DNA from 2 places in the Kribbella sp. NPDC026596 genome. Region 2 is predicted to be linked to the other one. Evidence: riboswitches for the same ligand, from Rfam matches in the RefSeq annotation. Region 2 holds a riboswitch; the other holds the start of a gene.
What was found. Region 2 has a riboswitch for thiamine pyrophosphate ahead of thiS (sulfur carrier protein ThiS). Riboswitches for the same ligand answer to the same signal wherever they lie in the genome.

Region 1 (5,381 bases), 110 kb from region 2:
CGAGGCGGTCGCCGCGTCCGTCCTGTACGTGATGGCGATCGGCCTGCATGCGCCGGTCTCCACCACCCACACGATCACGTCGGCGGTGATGGGCGCCGGTGCGACCAAGCGGCTGTCGGCGGTTCGCTGGGGCGTTGCCAGAGGCATCGTCACCGCGTGGGTGCTGACCATCCCCGCCGCCGGGTTGGTCGCCGCACTCTGTTATGGGCTTGCGCACCTGATTCTGGAGTAAGTTGCAGCCGAGAGTTCATTTCGAATTCACCCACTAGGCCTACCGTCGATCGATGGTGTGTCTTATTTCCGCCTAGGGGGAGTGATCGCGATGGACCTCTCGTTCCTCGTCGTCGTGGTGATCATCACCGCGTTGGTGTTCGACTTCACCAACGGTTTCCACGACACCGCCAACGCGATGGCGACGTCGATCGCTACCGGCGCCCTCAGACCCAAGGTCGCCGTCGCCCTGTCCGCGGTGCTGAACCTGGTCGGCGCGTTCCTGTCCACCGCAGTGGCCAAGACGATCTCCAGCGGCCTCGTCGATGACTCGTTGGTGACGGTGCCGATCATCTTCGGCGGCTTGGTCGGCGCGATCCTCTGGAACCTGGTGACCTGGTACTTCGGCCTGCCGAGCTCCTCGTCGCACGCCCTGTTCGGCGGCCTGATCGGCGCCACCTGGATCGCGGCCGGCAGCAGCGCGGTGAACTTCGGCACGCTGGTGCAGAAGATCATCATCCCCGCGGTCGCCGCGCCGATCGTGGCCGGCGTCGTCGCGCTGCTGGGCACCTTCCTGGCTTACAAGATCACCCAGCGGGCCCGGAAGAAGTCGGTCAGCGACGGGTTCCGGACCGGCCAGATCGCGTCCGCCTCGCTCGTCTCGCTCGCTCACGGCACCGGTGACGCACAGAAGACGATGGGCGTCATCACGCTGGTCCTGATCACGTCGGGCAGCCTCGCGCAGGGTTCGGCCCCGCCGACCTGGGTGATTTTCGCGGCCGGCCTCGCGATCGCCCTCGGCACCTACTTCGGTGGCTGGCGGATCATCCGGACGATGGGCAAGGGCCTGACCGAGATCGAGTCGCCGCAGGGCTTCACCGCCGAGACCAGCTCGGCCACGGTCCTGCTGGCCTCGTCCCACCTGGGCTTCCCGCTGTCCACCACCCAGGTCTGCTCCGGCAGCATCCTCGGCGCCGGCCTCGGCAAGCGGCTCGCGCAGGTGCGCTGGACGATCGCCGGACGGATGGCGATGGCCTGGCTGTTCACGCTGCCGTCCGCCGCGATCGTCGGCGCCCTGGCCGGCCGGGTGGCCGACACCGGCAACGCCGGCGTCGTCATCGTCGCGATCCTCGCGATCCTGGCCGGCGGCGGCATCTACGTGGCGTCGCGGCGCAGGCCGGTGACGGCGGAGAACGTCAACGAGTACCCGGGCAGCACGACCCCGGCCCCGGCCCCGGCCACGACCGTCTGAGAGGAGTACGGCGATGCACATCAACTGGAGTGCACTCGGTCAGGTGGCACTGGTCAGCCTGCTCTTCGGTGTCGGGCTGGCGGTCATGTTCGCGCTCGGTGTGACCGCGATGTCGCGGCGGGCGGTGGCGCTCGAGGAAAAGAAGCCGCCGTCGATCGTCGACACCACAGTGGCCGGGCTCTGCTTCGCCGCGTGCCTGGCAGCGGTGCTCTACGGGCTCTACTTGATCATCCCGCAGTTCCACTGACAGCTAGCGGTTCCAGCGTCGTACTGACTTGGCCACGTCCTTGGAGCGGATGGAGCCGAGGTTGTACTCCCACGCGGCCGCGAGCTTGTCGCCCAGGATGCTCGCGTCGAGATAGGTCCGCGGCCGCACCGCCACCGCCCAGGTAGCGGCAGCCGCGTGGCCCTGCTGGTGGAGCAGGTGGTCGACGGTCGCCTCGATCCGGGTCCGGCTCTCGCCCCTGAGGCCATCGGTGGCCCAGCGCTGCAGGATGGCCGTGTCGTCGGACGTCATCCGGGCCAGGTAGGTCAGCGGACCGCGCCAGAAGCCCTTGCTGCCGATGCTGTCCAGGCTCTCGAGCGGGAACCAGCCGTTCTGGCAGCGGCGCCCGTTCACCGCGGACTCGACCTCGAGCGCCCGGCCCGCGGGCAGGCCGCGGGTCGCCCACTCGACGAAGAACGTGCCCGCGTCCGGGATCTGATCCGCCACGTGGGGCGCCGGAGTCATCATGCCCGGTTCGAACAGATGAAGCTCTTCCGGTGAATCGAACAAAACCTTCCCCGCCCGCCTGAGTACCGCGGCCGCGCGTACCGCTGCCCGGCCCGCCACACAGGGACCCCCCAGGTTCCTGTTCCATCAACAACGACAAGTCTTCGTACCCTCGATTCGGCCCGAGGGTCAAGGTCCTGTCCGCGCTACCGGTCCTCCTTGGTCCGCCGTGCGGCCCGGCGGGCGAGCTCTTCCTGATCCAGGCGCTCGGCTTCGGCCGGAGTCGGCGCGGAACCGCCGTACGACGCCGGCAACCACCAGGCACCGGCTGGTTGCTCGGGGTAGGCGCGGATGGTCTGATCGAGCATCCCGGCCATCGTCGCGTGCAGCCGCGCGGTCGCCTCGGCCGAGTCGTCGGCCCGGGTGACGGTCATCGGCGCGCCGACGGTGATCGCGATCGTGCGGTGCCGGGAGAAGTCGCGCGGATGGTCCTTGGTCAGCATCCGCTGCGTACCCCAGAGGATCATCGGAATGATCGGTACGCCGGCCGCGGCGGCCATCCGGACCGTGCCGGACTTGAACTCCTTGAGCTCGAACGACCGGCTGATGGTGGCCTCCGGGAACACGCCGACGACCTCGCCCTGGCCGAGATACCGCAGCGCTTCGCGGTACGACGCCATACCAGCCGCGCGATCCACCGGGATGTGGTGCATGCCGCGCATCAGGGGGCCTGAGTACCGGTTGCGGAACAGCACCTCCTTGGCCATGAACCGCACCAGCCGCTTGCTCGGCACCGCGCCGTACCCACCGAGCACGAAGTCGACGTAACTGATGTGGTTGAGCGCGATCACCGCGCCGCCGGTCCGCGGCACGTTCTCCGTCCCGGTCAGCTGGAACTTCACGTCCAGCACCTTGAACGCCGCCTTCGCGAAGCCGATCACCGGCGGGTACACGACATCTCGCATGCCCCGACGCTACAGCCTTCGTCTAGGGTGGCGGTCACAACTGGAGATCGCGGGAGCTCGCACCGTAGCGGGCTGAGAGGGCGGCTGGATCAACCGGCGCCGCCGACCGCCGAACCTGTCCGGGTAATTCCGGCGTAGGGAGCAGCAAGGTGAATGTCAGCACGATTCGACCGACTGTCACCACGGGCCCGATCTCGGGGTCCGAGAAGATCTACCGCGGCGAGCTGGGTGTTCCGGCCCGCCGTGTCCGGCTCACCAACGGCGAGCACTTCGACCTCTACGACACCTCGGGTCCGTACACCGACGTGTCCGCGCAGATCGACGTACAAGCCGGTCTCCCCGCAGTGCGGCGGGACTGGATCGCCGGGCGCGCACCGCTGACCCAACTGGCGCACGCGCGCGCCGGGACGATCACCGAGGAGATGAGGTACGTCGCCACCCGGGAGGGCGTCGACCCGGAGTTCGTCCGGTCCGAGGTGGCCCGGGGCCGGGCCGTGATCCCGGCGAACCGGCGGCACCCGGAGAGCGAGCCGATGATCATCGGCAAGAAGTTCCTGGTGAAGGTGAACGCGAACATCGGCAACTCGGCTGTCACCAGCTCGGTCGAGGAGGAGGTCGAGAAGCTCGTCTGGGCGACCCGGTGGGGTGCGGACACGGTGATGGACCTGTCCACCGGCAAGAACATCCACGAGACCCGGGAATGGATCCTGCGGAACTCGCCGGTGCCGATCGGGACGGTGCCGTTGTACCAGGCTCTGGAAAAGGTGAAGGGCGATCCGGCCGCGCTGTCGTGGGAGGTGTATCGCGACACGGTGATCGAGCAGTGCGAGCAGGGTGTCGACTACATGACCGTGCATGCCGGCGTACTGCTGCGATACGTGGCGCTGACCGCGCAGCGGATCACCGGGATCGTGTCGCGGGGCGGTTCGATCATGGCCGCGTGGTGCCTGGCACATCACCAGGAGTCCTTCCTGTACACCCATTTCGCCGAGCTGTGCGAGATCCTGCGGGAGTACGACGTGACGTTCTCACTGGGCGACGGGTTGCGCCCGGGATGTATCGCGGATGCCAACGACGCGGCGCAGTTCGCGGAACTGCGGACGTTGGGGGAGCTCACTCGCGTTGCGTGGGAACACGATGTGCAGGTGATGATCGAAGGCCCGGGACACGTGCCGATGCACAAGATCGCCGAGAACGTGCGGCTCGAGGAGGAGCTCTGCGGCGAGGCGCCGTTCTACACCTTGGGGCCGTTGGCAACTGATGTGGCGCCGGCCTACGACCACATTACATCGGCGATCGGTGCGGCCCAGATCGGCTGGCTGGGTACGGCGATGCTGTGTTACGTCACGCCCAAGGAACACCTCGGCCTGCCGGATCGTGACGACGTGAAGACCGGCGTGATCACGTACAAGATCGCCGCCCACGCGGCCGATCTGGCCAAGGGACATCCGGGCGCGCAGGACTGGGACGACACGTTGTCCAAGGCAAGGTTCGAGTTCCGCTGGGAGGACCAGTTCAACCTGTCACTGGACCCGGACACGGCGCGCTCGTTCCATGACGAGACCCTGCCCGCCGAGCCGGCCAAGACGGCTCACTTCTGCTCGATGTGCGGTCCGAAGTTCTGCTCGATGCGGATCACCGCGGACATTCGCGCGTACGCCGAGGATCACCAGCGCATGCTGCCGCTGGTCGACTGAACGCTGTCCGGCCCGGAGTACGCCGTACTCCGGGCCGGAAGTGTGCTGACTCCGCGTGAGGCCGGTGGGGTGAGTCGGGATGCCGAACCGACCGAATCCAGCAGAGAATGGGGGAATCGGAATCCTCCAGAACGGTCACTGGGAGTGACCGGGTGAACCGATTCAGGTTTTTTCCTTCACTCTACGTGAATAAGACTGTAGCCTTAAGACGTTCGGAAGGAGGTGCAGGGCGATGGTCTTCGTTCTCACGGTAGATCAGCGCGGTAGCCGAAGCATGAGCGATCTCGTACCCGAGCTGCTGAACTCCCTGAACCGCCGGCCGCGACGGACAGGGTTGCTCCGCAAGTTCGAGCGGACCGCCGGCGACGAGGTGCAGGGTGTGCTCTCGGACGCCCGGGCCACCGTCGACGTGATCGTCGAGCTGCTCCGCCCCGACATCTGGTACGTCGGACTCGGCGTCGGCGAGGTCGTCCAGCCACTGCCGAGGAGCACCAGGGCGGGCAGCGGTGACGCGTTCGTGTTCGCGCGGGAGGCGGTGACCCGGG
Region 2 (5,381 bases):
GGCTCGACTGCGGTTGGTCGATCGAGGACGGGTACGCCGCAGTCGAGCGAGTACTCGAATCACAGGTGACGGCCGTGGTCGCGTTCAACGACCTGGTCGCCTTCGGCTTGCTGGCACGGCTCAACGAGGTCGGCGTCGCCGTACCCGCTGATTTGTCGGTGACCGGGATGGACGACATCGGGTTGTCGCGGTTCGCCGTACCGTCGCTGACGACTGTGCGGGTGCCGCAAAAGGATTTGGGGGAGCTGGCGTGGCAACGGTTGCACGCTGCGATCGCGGGCACGGATGTCGAGGCGGACGACGTACCCGAGTTGCGGCTGGCGGTGCGGGCGAGCACCGGGCCCGTGCCGCAGGCACCCAGGCTGCAAGCGTCGGCTGGGCGGGTCGGGTGGCAGCGACTGGGGGACACGTTCGAGCTCGGCAGTGACGCCGGGATGCTCGCGCGGTACGAGTTCGGGCGGCGGATGCCGAGTGTGCACTCGCCGCGGCCGTACCTGCATCCCGTACGGACGCTGGGCGGGCAGCCGCTGACGGAGGTCAGCCCGGTCGACCATCGGCATCACTACGGCGTCTCGTTCGCGGTGGCCGGGGTCAACGGCACGTCCCACTGGGGCGGCCGGACCTTCGTCCAGGGCCAAGGCCCGACCCTGCTCAGGAACCACGGCCAGCAACGCAGTCGCGGTACCACCGTCGACGACGGCCTGACCGACGACATCACCTGGTACGACGAACAAGGCCGACCGCAACTGATCGAACGCCGGCAGCTCCGTGGCGCGCTTGCCGAAGACGGCTGGCGGCTCGAGTGGCACAGTGTTCTCACCGCGCGCTACGGCCCGATCCGCATCGACAGCGCGGCCACCACGGGCCGCCCGAACGCCGGGTACGGCGGGATCTTCTGGCGACTCCCGTCCGCGGACACCACGACCGTGCTCAGCTCAGCAGGAGAAGGCGAGGAGGTTGCCTACGGGTCGCTGAGTCCGTGGCTCGCCTTCGTCCAGCATCGCGGGGATGCCGTGACGACCCTGCTCCTTGTGCAGCCGGGCGACGTACGGCCGTGGTTCCTGCGATCCAGCAGGTACGTCGGTGCTGGGCCGGCGCTGGCGTGGGACCGCCCGCTGAACCTTCAGCCGAACCAGGATCTGACTCTGTCCCTCACAGCACTGCTGCTGGACCGCCCGCTGGATCTGGCCGAGGCCGCTGCCTTGTCTAGAACGTCGGTAGGCCAGTCGTAGGCGAGGACGCGTGGGCCGACTGCCAGCGGCGGGGGACGCGGCCGGCAAGGCGGGCGGCTCGGCCGGCGGAGACGGCGTCGCGCATGGCGGCGGCCATCAGGGCCGGCTTCTCGGCCCGCGTGACCGGGGTCGCGAGCATGACCGCGGCACAGCCGAGCTCCATGGCCAGCGCCGCGTCGCTCGCCGTACCGATGCCCGCGTCGACGATCACCGGCACGTTCGCGGCCTCGGCGATCAGCGCGATGTTGTGCGGATTGCGGATGCCGAGCGCGGAACCGATTGGTGCCGCCAACGGCATCACCGCCGCGCAGCCCGCCTGCTCCAGGCGGCGGGCGAGGATCGGATCGTCGTTGGTGTAGGGCAGCACGGTGAACCCGTCAGCCACCAAGGCGTCCACGGCGTCGAGCAGCTCGATCGGATCGGGCAGCAGCAGATAGTCATCGGCGACGACCTCGACCTTGATCAGGTCGGTCCCCAGCGCCTCGCGCGCGAGCTTCGCGGTCAGCACGGCTTCGGCGGCAGTGTGGCAGCCGGCCGTGTTCGGCAGGACGTCGATGCTGTGCTTCTTGAGGACGTCGAGCACCGAGCCTTCATGGCCGGTGCCGAGCCGGCGCATCGCGACCGTGGTCAATTGGGTGCCAGAGGCAACCAACGCCTCCTCCATCACTTCCAGGTTGGCCGAACCGCCGGTTCCCATGATGAGGCGCGAGCTGTACGTGCGCCCGCCGAGCTCCAGTGGATCATCCATGTCAGCCTCCCTGCACCGCGCTGACGATCTCGACCCGATCGCCGGGCTTCAGGGCGGTCTGCGCCCACTCGGCCTTCGTCAGCACGTTCTGATTGAGCGCGACCGCGATCCCGGTCGTGCGGTCGGAGTACTCGTCGACCAGCTCGGCGACGGACTTCCCCGGTGCGACGTCCGTCGCCGTACCGTTGACCCACACAGGCTCCTGCATCGCTTCCTCCCTACGCCGGAATTACCCGATTCAGGTTCAGCGGTCGGCGACGGTTCGGTCGCCCTCTCAGCCCGCTCCTGCGAGCTCCCGCGGCGGTTTCGACTCTAGCTCACGTCTTCCGGCGACGCTAACGCGCTCCACGGACGCCGGAAACGGCTACCGTGAGTACAGGGAAAGGTGAGCAGTGATGGGGAAGGTCGATCGGGCTCACGGGGGTACGAGGCTTGGCGTGCTGATCGCAGTCGCAGTGGCGCTTCTGGCTGTGCTGGCGGTGGCTGTTGTCGCGCTGAACGGATCCGACCCGGGCGACTCCGGTCCGCCGGTCGGCACTCCGACGACGTCCCAGCCGGCGGCGACGTCGGCTCCCACCGGGCCGCCCAGTGGGACGCCCACGTCACGGCCGACCGGTCCGCCGACGAGTCGTGAACCTACCTCGCGCGAGCGGTACGAGCAGGCCGCGAAGCGGGAGCTCGAGGAAGGCCTGGTCGCCTACAACCCGCCGGCTCAGGCGCGGGTGCAGGACGACTTCGAGGTCACCGTGCGGGTCCAGCGCGGCACCGCGACCGTGTCTCCGTCGTTGCGAACACTGCCCGGCACGGCTCCGGTCACCATCGAGCCCCTTCCTGTCGGGACCTACATGCGGGCGGAGCTCCGGGGTTCGGGGCTCGACGTCCAGCCGCTCAGCGACAAGCTCCAGCTCATCGACGGGGTGACCGAGTGGGCCTGGCGGGTGACACCGCAGGCCGATGGTGTGCAGACTCTCCGGCTGACTCTGGTGGTGGAGCTGAACGACCTGCCGCTCAGCAGCCGTACGTTCGCGCGGGTGATCGAGGTCGACGTCGAGAAGCAGCCGGCGTGGTACCAGCGGGCGTGGGGGTTGCTCGACGTCGCCGGCGTGGCGACGGCGCTCGTGATCGCCGCGATCCTGGGATCCGCCAAGCTGGCACGCATGTGGTGGGTACGCCGGAAGGCGGAGGAGGACGCGGCCGACATCGGCACGGCGTATGAGGCTCCGGACGCGCCTGCCCCGACGGTGAGCGCCGACGGGAAGCCGACGGCCGCCGCCAACGGGAACAAGCCGAATCCGTGAGTACCAGCGGCTATCGTGACGGGGTGGGGACTGGGAAGCGGGTCGACATCTCGGATGTCGCCGCTCGGGCGGGGGTCAGCCCGACGACGGTCTCGCACGTGATTTCGGGGCGGCGACCGGTGTCGGAGGCGACGCAGGCGCGGGTGCGGGCCGTGATGAACGAGCTCGGCTGGGAGCCGCACCAGGTCGCCCGGAGCCTGCGGATGCGCCGGACCCACACGATCGCGCTGATCGTCCCGGACATCACCAACCCGTTCTATCCTGCGGTCGCGCGCGGTCTGCTCGACGTGGTCAGCGAGCCCGGGTACCAGGTGCTGATCGGCAACACCGAGGGGGAGTCCGCGGCCGAGCGCGCCGCGGTGACGCAGATGGTGACCAGAAGCGTCGACGCGATCGTCTTCGCCGGCTACTACAGCAAGGCGAGCGACGTCGAGGCCGCCGTCGCGGCGGGGATCCCGGTGGCGTTGATGGGCGGCCGAAGGGCCGAGCCCGGGATCGATGTCCTGTCGTCGGACGACCTGGCCGCGGGGGAGATCGCGACCCGCTACCTGATAGGTCGCGGCTACCGCCGGATCGGGTTCATCACCGGGCCGTCCGGTTACGGCCCGCCGGCTGATCGGGTCAAGGGGTATCGGCACGCGTTGTCGGAAGCTGGCATCCGGTTCAGCCGCGAGCTCGTCGTCCGTGGCGAGTTCTCGCGGGCCGGCGGACTGCAGGGGCTGCATGCATTGCTGCAGTTGACGAAGCCGCCGCGCGCTGTGTTGTGCACGAACGACGTGGTCGCGATCGGCGCGCTCGATGCTGCCCGGGAGCGCGCCCTGCGGGTTCCGGACGACATCGCGGTGATGGGCTTCGATGACATCGAGGCCGCCGCGATGATCTCGCCGTCGCTGACGACGGTCTCCGGCGATCCGCGGGAACAGGGTCGCGCGGTCGGACAGGTGTTGCTCGACCGACTGGAGGACGGCGCCTCCAGCCGGCCGCAACACATTCTGTTCTCGCCTTCCGTCGTACCGCGGGATTCCGCCTAGGGTGCGGTGACCGACGTGACGGTCGAGCCGGCGATGTACGTCGGCCAGACGCCGACCGTCACCGTGACCTGGCCGCTCGCGTTCGGGGTCAACGTGTTGGACAACCCGTACTGGCTGGTGACCGTGATCGGACCGGTCGCGTTCACTGTCACGGTCGTGTTGGCGCCGCTCGCTGCCCAGATCGCCCGGAACGGTGTGCCGTCGTTCGCGGCGAATACCTGGTCGATCAGCCCGTTGCCCGGGAACTCCTTGCCCAGGAACGTCGCGCCTCGGAGTTGCCGGGCGGCTGTGGCATAGGCGACGTACGACGGTTTGGGCGTGTAGGCACCGAGGGCGTCGGCCGGGTTGTGCACGAGGCCGAAGTTGTTCTCCTGCGCGGCTGGGTCGATGCCGTCGTTCATGAAGTCGTAGACGTAGTAACGGTCGACGCCGTGGCCTTGGATGCCGAGTTGGGCACGGGCTTGGTACATCGCCTGTGTCGGCTCGTCGACAGAGGCTGTGGCCGTCCCGGTGAACCAGCCGCTCTCGGTGATCCAAATCGGTTTGTCCACGCCGCCGTTGTACTGCCGGATCGTTGCTCGAACCTGGTCGATCGCGGCGCCGAGGCTTTCGGGTGCGTGCAGGAAGTTGTACGGGTGGATGGAAACCACGTCGAGGTACTTCAGTCCGCCCAGCTGGCAGAACGTCTGGAACCAGGCCTGCTGGGTCACGTCGGTGTCACCGCCGCCGACGATGGTGAGATCCGGGTGGGTGGCTTTCAGTTTCGTATAAGTTGCCTTGAGCAACGCCAGGTAGCTGTCGGGGGTCTTGTTCGCCGGGCCGGCGGCGTTGACGTCCCACTCGTTCCAGACCGCCAGGTTGTGGACCTGCGGGTACTGGTTGGCGAGCGCGTTGGCGTAGTTGGCGAACGCGGTCCGGCCGGCGTCGGTGTACGGCGCGTTGAAGAGCTGATCGGGGCAGTCGTAGAGACAGTTGCCGTAGTCGGCGACGAGCAGTGGGTCGATGCCGTTGGTTTGATAGGCCTGCAGGTAGTTGGTGACCTTTGCGGGGAACGCGTACGTGCCGGGTGTCG

Region 1: it holds a riboswitch for thiamine pyrophosphate, as region 2 does, so the genes downstream of both, thiC (phosphomethylpyrimidine synthase ThiC) here and thiS (sulfur carrier protein ThiS) in region 2, are expected to answer to the same signal.

The regions. Positions count from the first base shown of each region.
Region 1 covers NZ_JBEZYF010000018.1:1,568-6,948, reverse strand. The annotation lists gene AB0E63_RS17060 (inorganic phosphate transporter) at 1-232, shown strand, start outside; gene AB0E63_RS17055 (inorganic phosphate transporter) at 323-1,462, shown strand; gene AB0E63_RS17050 (hypothetical protein) at 1,476-1,709, shown strand; gene AB0E63_RS17045 (hypothetical protein) at 1,713-2,174, opposite strand; gene AB0E63_RS17040 (lysophospholipid acyltransferase family protein) at 2,381-3,139, opposite strand; TPP riboswitch at 3,179-3,298, shown strand; gene thiC (phosphomethylpyrimidine synthase ThiC) at 3,304-4,836, shown strand; gene AB0E63_RS17030 (transposase) at 5,111-5,381, shown strand, end outside.
Region 2 covers NZ_JBEZYF010000018.1:113,302-118,682, reverse strand. The annotation lists gene AB0E63_RS17660 (DUF6807 family protein) at 1-1,232, shown strand, start outside; gene AB0E63_RS17655 (thiazole synthase) at 1,207-1,980, opposite strand; gene thiS (sulfur carrier protein ThiS) at 1,982-2,188, opposite strand; TPP riboswitch at 2,179-2,289, opposite strand; gene AB0E63_RS17645 (hypothetical protein) at 2,376-3,278, shown strand; gene AB0E63_RS17640 (LacI family DNA-binding transcriptional regulator) at 3,302-4,309, shown strand; gene AB0E63_RS17635 (glycosyl hydrolase) at 4,306-5,381, opposite strand, start outside.